DNA from 3 places in the Pseudoalteromonas sp. T1lg24 genome. Region 2 is predicted to be linked to each of the others. Evidence: predicted binding sites of a transcription regulator. Region 2 holds the regulator's gene; each other region holds the start of a gene.
The links. Region 2 encodes sigma-54, which starts transcription at its own class of promoters, with help from an activator protein. Its sites were predicted from a motif close to GTTGGCACGNNNNTNGNNT; they were not measured.
Positions count from the first base shown of each region.

Region 1 (3,279 bases), on a different contig from region 2:
TGGTGAGCAACAAGTACTTGCACCTGTGTCTATGCAAGCCTTGCTAACGGATGTGACGCATGCTTCAGAAGCAATGATTATGCGCCAACAATGCATTCTCGACCTTAAATTGCCTGAGCCTGATATTGAAATTATCGCTAATAAAGTTGCGCTGAGCAGTGCAATTAGCAATTTAGTGCACAATGCGGTGCAAGCTTGTGGCCAAGGTGGAAAAATTGAGTTAAGTGCAACGCGGTCTGAAAAATTCGCAGATCACGTCAAAATTTCGGTGAAAGATAACGGCACGGGGTTAAGTGAAACGGCTATCCAACAGATCTTTGAGCCGTTCTTCACCACTAAATCACACGGTACCGGGTTAGGTCTTGCCGTGGTTCAATCGGTTGCTAACAGCCATCAAGGGTTTGTAAAAGCAGGCAATAGTGAGCTTGGTGGGGCTGAGTTTAACTTGTACCTACCGATTATCTCTAAAACAGCATGTTAGGAGTGATTATGAACGATGCAAAAGTATTAGTCGTAGAAGATGATTCTGGTTTACGAGAAGCGTTAGTCGATACCCTAGCATTGGCTGATATTAATTGTGTTGAAGCCGACAGTGCCGAACAAGCGATTATTAAGCTTAAAGAAGGCGGTATTTCAATGGTGGTCAGTGACGTGCAAATGGGCACTATGTCAGGTATCGATTTACTTAAAAGTATTAAGCTTAACTACCCTGATTTACCTGTGTTAATGATGACAGCTTACGCGACTATTGATGATGCGGTTGAAGCGATGCGCTTAGGAGCCATTGACTACATGGCGAAACCATTCGCACCAGAAGTGTTATTAAACATGGTAAGTCGTTATTTACCAGAAAAAGAAGCCATTAAAGATGGGCCAATTGTTGAAGACCCAGCTAGTAAAGCGCTGATGCAACTTGCAGAGAAAGTGGCTAAATCTGATGCATCCGTTATGGTGCTTGGGCCAAGTGGCTCAGGTAAAGAAGTGATGGCACGTTATATTCATGATAGTTCACCGCGTGCAGAGCAGAACTTTGTTGCGATTAACTGTGCGGCGATTCCTGAAAATATGCTAGAAGCCACTTTATTTGGCTATGAAAAAGGCGCGTTTACCGGCGCTATTCAAGCATGTCCTGGTAAGTTTGAACAAGCGCAAGGCGGCACTATTCTACTCGATGAAATTACTGAGATGGATTTAAGCCTACAGGCGAAATTATTGCGTGTACTGCAAGAGCGTGAAGTTGAACGTCTTGGCTCTCGCAAGACCATTAATTTAGATGTACGTGTGCTTGCAACGTCTAACCGCGACTTAAAAGAGGCGGTGGCGCAAGGCGTTTTTCGCGAAGATTTATATTATCGCCTTAATGTTTTTCCGCTCGAGTGGCTGCCACTTGCTGAGCGTCCAGGGGATATAGTCCCGTTGGCTGAGCATTTAATTCAGCGTCATAATAATGACATGCCGGTGCAGTTTGACGTACAAGCTAAAGAAAAATTACTTAGTTACAACTGGCCAGGTAACGTTCGTGAGCTTGAAAATGTCGTGCAGCGCGCATTGATTTTACAAAGCCATAAAATGATTACCGCAGATGATATTTTCTTAGGTTCGGTAGCAAGCATGCAACCAATAAGCCTGTCGCCAAAGATACAGCTGACTGGTGAAGAACCTGAACAAGTAGCACCAGACGTTGCAACAGTGCAATCAACCCAAGTAGATGATGCTCAGGGTTATAAACAAGAGCTTAAAGATAAAGAAAATTCAATTATTTAGATATGCTTCGTGCGTGTGATGGCAAGCGTAAAGACGTTGCTGAGCGTCTTGGTATGAGCCCGCGAACACTGCGTTATAAACTTGCAAAAATGCGTGAGATGGGAATTGAATTACCTGCATAAAAAATCATTGTACTGAGCACAACAGATACACCTACTTTTAAATCGAGCCTCTGACTGGAGGCTTTATTTCTGTCTAAATTTTATCAAAGTCAAAAAAATGCCGTTATAAGGTATTGATTTTAAGTGCTTTATTTTTGGCATTAAGCTTGCATTAATCGTGTTAAGTCAATTTTTACGGTTTGTTAGTATGAACATTTCACCAAACAATCTTTATCAAGAAATGCAGTCACTTGCGGTAGAAGCAAGTAACTTTTCTAAACCGAAACAGCCTATTGAATCTATTCAAGGTAGCTCACAGGTTGAATTTAATAATTTATTAAAAGATGCGCTCGATACGGTTAACGGTTTACAGCAAGACTCTAAAGCGAAAGCAACGGCGTTAGAAATGGGTGACCGCAATGTGTCACTGGCTGAAGTAATGATCGCATCGCAAAAATCTTCGGTGGCGTTTGAAGCAACCGTTCAAGTGCGTAATAAGCTTATTGAAGCTTATAAAGACATTATGAACATGCCTGTATAAGAAATAGTGGAGTAGGGTTGTGGCTAATACATCAACAGATTTATCAACACTAGACGCTAACGACTTAGGTGTCGGCGATGTAGGTGGTGGTAATCAAGAACAAAAATCAGGGTTTCTTGGCAGCTTAAGTGGTGTTGATGTAATGCGCCAAGTCACGCTCATTATCGCACTAACAATTTGTGTCGCAATTGCCGTATTTATCATGATTTGGGCGAAAGAGCCTGATATGCGTCCTCTTGGCAAAATGCCAATGGATGAACTGATCCAAACGCTTGAATTCTTAGACGCACAAAAAGTGGAATACAAGCTCGATGGCAATGTTGTTTCAGTACCGGTTGAAGCGTATCAAAATATTAAGTTGTTGATGGCTAAAGAGGGTCTTGAGCAAGTACCTTCATCGGGCACCGAAATTTTAATGCAAGATATGGGCTTTGGCGTGAGTCAGCGTCTAGAGCGTGAGCGTTTAAAGCACTCACGTGAGCAGCAGCTTGCACGTACTATTGAAGAGCTTAGTAAAGTAGCGCGGGCTAAAGTTCTGTTAGCGATTCCAAAAGAAAACGTCTTTGCTCGCCGTGAGAAAAAACCAAGTGCAACGGTTGTATTAACAGTAAGACGTGGTCGCACACTTGACGGTGAAGAAGTTGATTCGGTTGTTGATATGGTCGCCTCTGCGGTACAAGGGCTAGAGCCTAGCCGAGTAACGGTAACAGATCAAAATGGCCGCTTACTTAACTCGGGCTCACAAAACTCACTGACCGCGCGTTCGCGTAAAGAATATGAAATTGAACGTAAACGTGAACAAGAATACTTAGAAAAAATCGATTCAATTATGATCCCTGTTGTTGGTTTAGGTAACTATACTGCGCAGGTCGA
Region 1 is NZ_PQCB01000006.1:129,518-132,796, reverse strand. Features, by position in the region: gene C2M30_RS03570 (sensor histidine kinase) at 1-481, shown strand, start outside; gene C2M30_RS03565 (sigma-54-dependent transcriptional regulator) at 490-1,764, shown strand; gene C2M30_RS21680 (helix-turn-helix domain-containing protein) at 1,767-1,886, shown strand; gene fliE (flagellar hook-basal body complex protein FliE) at 2,074-2,406, shown strand; gene fliF (flagellar basal-body MS-ring/collar protein FliF) at 2,426-3,279, shown strand, end outside.
Region 1: fliE (flagellar hook-basal body complex protein FliE) is a predicted target of sigma-54. The motif match lies at 2,020-2,038, and genes of this name have one in related genera.

Region 2 (3,279 bases):
AGCTCACTGTGTATCAAAACATCATGGCGATTCTAGAAACACGCAAAGAACTTAATCGTGTGCAACGCGAAGAAGCGCTCGATGATTTATTAGAAGAATTTAACATTGGCCATATCCGAGATTCACAGGGTATGGCATTGTCGGGTGGTGAACGTCGTCGTGTCGAAATTGCGCGCGCATTAGCCGCAAACCCCAAATTTATCCTGTTAGATGAACCTTTTGCTGGTGTTGATCCTATTTCAGTGATAGATATAAAGAAAATAATTGAGCATTTGAAAAATCGCGGCATTGGCGTGTTAATAACAGACCACAACGTGCGTGAAACCTTAGATGTATGTGAAAAAGCCTACATTGTTTCTCACGGCGAATTAATCGCATCTGGCACGGCTGAAGACGTTTTAAACAACCAAAAAGTACGCGATGTATACCTAGGTGAACAATTCAGACTATAGTAATAGTTATAGGCCTTAAATTTGGAATTGAATTGTTAACTAGCGGCTTGAAATCGAAAGAAGGATTAGAATAACTACATGAAGCAATCTTTACAGCTTCGCCTTGGGCAGCAACTAACAATGACTCCACAATTGCAACAGGCTATTCGCTTGTTGCAGTTGAGTACGTTAGATTTGCAGCAAGAAATTCAAGAAGCGCTTGATGCCAATCCTTTACTTGAAGAAGACATTGACTACAGTGACGATAAACAAAACAACGAAAACACTGAGTCAAACAAAGACGAATCATTAAACGGCGATGATATTGAAGCAGCGCCAAGCCAAAGTGAAATTGAATCAAGCGACGCACTTAGCAACGAGAATATTTCTGAAGATTTAGCTATGGATGTGTCGTGGGACGATTATATCAGCGCCGCACCGGTTTCTGTCAGTAACGCCCCAGCTCCTGACAACGATACTGTGTATCAAGGCTCAACCAGCGAATCATTGCAAGATTACTTAATGTGGCAATTACGCTTAACGCCGTTCAGCGACACCGACGAGATGATCGCAACCACTATTGTTGAAGCGGTAGACGATTCAGGTTATTTAACACAAAGTAGCGAAGAAATTTTAGAAGCGGTACAGCAATCTGACGACCAAGAACAAATTGAACTAGACGAAGTTGAAGCTGTACTTAAACGCGTTCAACTCTTTGATCCTGTTGGTATTGCTGCGCGTTCGTTACAAGAATGTTTATTGATCCAGCTCAATCAGTACGACAAAAATACCCCTTGGCTAAACGAAACAAAGAGCGTAATCTCAAACCATATGGAACTTTTAGGATTACGTGATTATCGTACAATAATGAAGAAGGCTAAACTCAAGGAGCCTGAGTTAAAAGAAGTCTTAACATTAATACATAGCCTTAATCCAAAACCAGCTGAAAGCATCATAAAAGAAGAACCTGAATACGTGGTTCCCGATGTTTCAGTAAAGAAAATTAAAGGACGCTGGCGCGTTGATTTAAACAACGATAGCATGCCAAAGATCCGCGTGAATGAACAATACGCTGCGCTTACTCGCTCGATGAAATCAAGCACTGACAGCCAGTTTATTCGCAACCATTTGCAAGAAGCAAAATGGTTTATTAAAAGCTTAGAAAGTCGCAATGATACTTTATTAAAAGTAGCCAATTGCATTGTTGAACAACAACAGGCATTCTTTGAATATGGTGACGAAGCAATGAAACCTATGGTTTTAAACGACGTTGCCGAAATGGTCGAGATGCATGAGTCGACTATCTCGCGTGTAACAACGCAAAAATACATGCATACACCACGTGGCATTTATGAGCTTAAATACTTTTTTTCAAGCCACGTTAGCACGGAAAATGGGGGTGAGTGTTCATCCACCGCGATTCGAGCACTGATCAAAAAGCTAGTTGCGGCGGAAAATCCTGCTAAACCATTAAGTGATAGCAAGATTACCGACTTACTAGCGGAACAAGGAATTAAAGTGGCGCGACGCACTATCGCAAAATACCGTGAGTCGCTATCCATACCACCGTCTAATCAGCGCAAGAGCCTGATCTAGACCAAATAGAAGGAAAATGCTTATGCAATTAAACTTAACAGGTCGTCACGTAGAAATTACTGATTCTTTAAGAGACTATGTCACTAACAAATTTGCAAAACTAGAGAGGCATTTTGATCATATAAATAACGTGCACGTTATTCTAGATATTGAAAAACTATCACAAAAAGCAGAAGCTACTATGCATGTTAACGGTGGCGAATTGTTTGCCTCTACCGAGCATCAAGATATGTATGCAGCAATCGATGGCCTGGTCGACAAACTAGACCGCCAAGTAATTAAGCACAAAGAGAAACTTTCTCGCCACTAAAATGAAATTAACCGATATTATTGCTGAGGACTGCGCTAAAACCGCGGTCCTTTTTAATAGCAAAAAAAGACTGTTTGAATTTATTAGCGACCTTGCCCATCAGCAAGCCCCTGATATTACTTCTCAAGAGTTTCTTGAAGCCTTACTGCAACGCGAAAAGCTAGGTAGCACGGGTATTGGTAAAGGCCTCGCCATTCCTCATGGCCGCATTGATGGCCTACAAAATACCATTGGCTTTTTAATTGTAAATCAGTCACCTATTCCGTTTGATGCCATTGACGATAAAGACGTTGATATTTTTATCGTACTGCTCATACCAGAACAAAAGTGCCAGCAACATTTGCAGACTTTAGCCACCATCGCTGATAAACTAAAAGATAAGCAGTTTTGCCGTCAACTACGTCACGCTGAAAATAATCATCAGCTATATCAAATCATTAGTAGTGAGGCGAGTTAACTAAGGGAGATGTAAGTGCAACTTATTTTAGTCAGTGGTCGTTCTGGTTCAGGAAAAACAGTCGCACTCAGAGTATTGGAAGATCTCGGGTATTATGTTGTTGACAATATTCCTGTTAATTTATTGCCTTCGTTGATCCGCTCAGTTTCAGATAAATACGACAAAATTGCAGTGAGTGTTGATGCTCGCAATATGACTAAAGAGCCAGAGGAAATAGAAGAAGTACTCGACTATTTACCTGGTTTTGCAACACCAACCTTATTTTACCTTGATAGCGATGACAGCACGCTAATTAAGCGCTTTTCAGAGACGCGCCGCTTGCATCCGTTATCACTGAATAATATCTCCCTTGAAGAAGCCATTGAAGCTGAGAAAAAGCTGCTCGATCCTATCGCCTCACAAGCGGATATCTTTATTGATACAACAGGCTTAAGTGTTCACCAACTTGCCGATAGCATACGAGAGAAAGTACTCGGTAAAAAATC
Region 2 is NZ_PQCB01000034.1:322,384-325,662, reverse strand. Features, by position in the region: gene lptB (LPS export ABC transporter ATP-binding protein) at 1-452, shown strand, start outside; gene C2M30_RS20965 (RNA polymerase factor sigma-54) at 531-2,027, shown strand; gene hpf (ribosome hibernation promoting factor) at 2,050-2,337, shown strand; gene ptsN (PTS IIA-like nitrogen regulatory protein PtsN) at 2,339-2,794, shown strand; gene rapZ (RNase adapter RapZ) at 2,810-3,279, shown strand, end outside.

Region 3 (3,279 bases), on a different contig from region 2:
CCTAAGCGAAGGGTCGCAGGTTCGACTCCTGCCGGGAACGCCATTAAAGTCTATAAAGTTTTAACCCGTCTTTTTTGTTATTTGAACGTCATTAAACAGTCTTTTAAATCGAGCTATCTTTTATTGCTATGTAGCCGCGTGATTAACGTATTTCTTGAAGGTTACGTGTTTAACCCGAGTTATTTTGCGATAGAACAGGTTATTAAAACTAAATGCTGAGCTTCTCTTGGTTCTAGCCCCTTAGAAGCTTGCTAACGTAACCAAATCACCAATTTGTACATTTGCCAGGAGTTTGTCGCCTATCACTTGGGCAATGGCGGTGTTTTGATTTACCTGTGTGACTCTCAACTGGTAATCAGTATTAATAATAAGCTGCTTTTGATTAAATCCTTTGCGCAGTGCTACTTGCAGCTTTTGCCCTTTCACTAGATTATTCTCAGCGCCAAGGCTAATGATCACGGTATCGTGATCGACGCTTAAAATACGTGCTTGCGCTGGAATACAGGCAAGATAGCTTGCTAAATCTTGGCCAAGCTTTAAGTTGATATCTGATATTGCTTGTCCATAAGGCATGGTCCAAAATTTTTCACTGTTCACATCGATACGGGCTGTTTTTTTAGTTTGCCAGGTGGCAAATGTATCGTAGTGTGTTTGTTTCAGCAGTTCGCCGGTTAAGCCATTGTATAGCGCTGTGTTTATCGAGAAAAAACGCTCATAAGCTTTATTTTGCCAAAATGCTAACGATGAACTCTGTTGCTCACCAAGAGATAAGTCTTCTATTTGCGATATCCAGACAAACTGACTGTTATTTTGGTCGGCAATTTGTTGAATAAGGGCGCTTGAGTTGGCATCAAAATGCGCGGTGAACAGGTTTTTGGTATTAAGCTTACGGTTAATATCGGCTTTTGTGTTGAATAAATGGGTAAACTGATACAAATGCTTTGCGAGCTTTTCGCTGTATGCTTTTGGTAATTCAAAAATTTGACCATAAGTTGCATGGCTCGGAGTTTTGAAACCTGTTCTTGTTAGAGCCACATTCTTTTTAATCGATGAATTTTGGCAAGTCTCGCTATTATCTAAAATATCTAGTCTAAGTGTAATTGAGAGCGTGTTGTCTGATTGAATTTCATCAATTACTTCAATCTGATCGATTGCTCCATGAGAGTAAACTTGGGTACTTGGTGTTTGCCAAATGCCATTTACCACTTGCTGTAGGCTAGTAACTTGCGCACCTGAAAAAAGTAGAGCTTGCTGAATAGCGTTTTCGGTTGCCATCATTCGAGCTTGTTCAACATTACCATTGCGTATTTTGGCTTGGCCGGTTGATTCATACCAAATTGCATGAGACGAAAAGCTCACAATAAAAAGAAGTAATACTAGATGTCGCATAGCGCAGCTCTCAATTTAAACCTTAGTCTATATATTCAATTTCTGTACCAAACTATACAGTGGCGCGAAAATTGCTAATTCAAATGTAATATGCATTTGAATGGTGGCAACATGTTGAAATCAATTTTCAAAACATCAACTCTGGTAACGAGCTTATATTTATTAGGTGGCTGTAGCCAACTGTTTGATAAACATATTGAATATGAATACCAAACACCAGATAACTACCCAGTGCTGTATGCGGTAGGGTATGCACCGATCAGTTTGCAACCCGGTACAACAACAGAGCAAAAATCGATTATGGCAATGAAGGCATCAAAGCTTGAGGCTTATCGTGAGCTCGCGGAACAAGTCTACGGACAAAAAGTTGACGCGCAAACGAGCGTTAAAGGCCTAATCGCTAGTAATGATACTTTGAAAGTTCGTGTACAAGGTGTTGTACGTGGTGCGAAAGTGACCAAAAGCTACGCTGTGGGTGATACGTATGCAACAGAAGTTGAGCTAGATATGAAATTGGTACATGACTTATATATTGGTCAAACAAAGCCAAGAAACGTAAAAAAAGTAACCTACTACTAGCAGGTTACTTTTTATTAGTAAATTCAGATTACGCTTTTAGCCCGCGAGCAATCGGGTTAGGTAGAGAGAAAGATTTGCCCGTTTTGTCGTATCCGGTATGACTTTTACCAAATAAGATATTCTTTAATTTTTGTGAAGCAATCTGGCTTTGATTTGCTGCTACTTGATTCACGTCATTTTGCTTTTTGCAGTCAGCTAATACCTGATTAATTTGGTTGATTGTTGGCTGATATTCAGCTTTATCAAAACCGTCTTGATCAATTAATTTGGCAATGTGTTGATCACGTTGCTGAATTGACTGCAACGATGCAACTTTGCTTTCAACAACAGATATTAAAGATTCATGATCGCGCGCAACGATAGCTTCTAATTCCTGCTTTAGGATGTCAGCCATAGTATTCAACTCATCAAGTTGTTGCGCTAATATCTGTTCTAGATTCATAAACTATCGACCGAAAAGTTTAAATTCAAGCTTATTGATATTTTCAGCAAGCTTCTCTGCATCAATTTTGTATTCGCCGTTAGCGATCGCTTTTTTCAGCTCGTTTACTTTTTTCTCATCAATACCTGATGATTGCTCCGCTTTTTCATTTAGCTTTTTAAGCTGTTGAGCTTGCGGTGTAATGCTTACTGAATCGCTAGTTGCCTTTGCAGTAGCAGTATTCACTTGCACTTGTTTATTAGCAGTTTCAGACGCTTGCTGCTTAGAGCTTTCAAGCCTGACGTTTGCTTGGCTGTTTGAGCCTTGATTTATTTGATTAACCATGACAGTTCTCTCTACTAAGATTTCACATCTTATGTATCGGCATCTCGGGTACAACCTTTAATAAAAAATGCACTATTTTTATTAAATTTGTAACCTCTTATTTAACCTGAAATTTCTACTAGAGTACAGCGCTAAATTGTGACTTTTACCAGCTCAGTGTTTAAAACTCTTGCCTGAATTTTCTTTTTAGATTTTACATTGCGAATACTAATGTTGTCGCCTATGCGGCCATCTTCAAGCGCTTCACCTTGCGTTTTAATTGTCATGCCTTTAAAGCTTGCCAAAATAGTAATTTTATCGCCTTTACAAATAGTACAAATATAATTGTAGTTGATAGTTTGTCCCGCACGAACATTTCGTTTACTGCGGCTACCTATTAAGTTAGTACTCGATTTAAATTGATTCGAACGCGTTAAGTGTTTTGCAACTTGCTTGCTGGTTAAATGTTGTGCGGTAATTCGTTGCCCTTTACTGATCCCTTTTGCTGCCGTAATCACTTCAACGAGCTCTAATTGCTTTACGTGCACAAAAACTTGCCAATTATT
Region 3 is NZ_PQCB01000006.1:258,255-261,533, reverse strand. Features, by position in the region: tRNA gene C2M30_RS04235 (tRNA-Arg) at 1-43, shown strand, start outside; gene C2M30_RS04230 (flagellar assembly protein T N-terminal domain-containing protein) at 241-1,389, opposite strand; gene C2M30_RS04225 (LPP20 family lipoprotein) at 1,501-1,968, shown strand; gene flgN (flagellar protein FlgN) at 1,997-2,410, opposite strand; gene flgM (flagellar biosynthesis anti-sigma factor FlgM) at 2,414-2,734, opposite strand; gene flgA (flagellar basal body P-ring formation chaperone FlgA) at 2,866-3,279, opposite strand, start outside.
Region 3: C2M30_RS04230 (flagellar assembly protein T N-terminal domain-containing protein) is a predicted target of sigma-54. The motif match lies at 1,423-1,441, and genes of this name have one in related genera.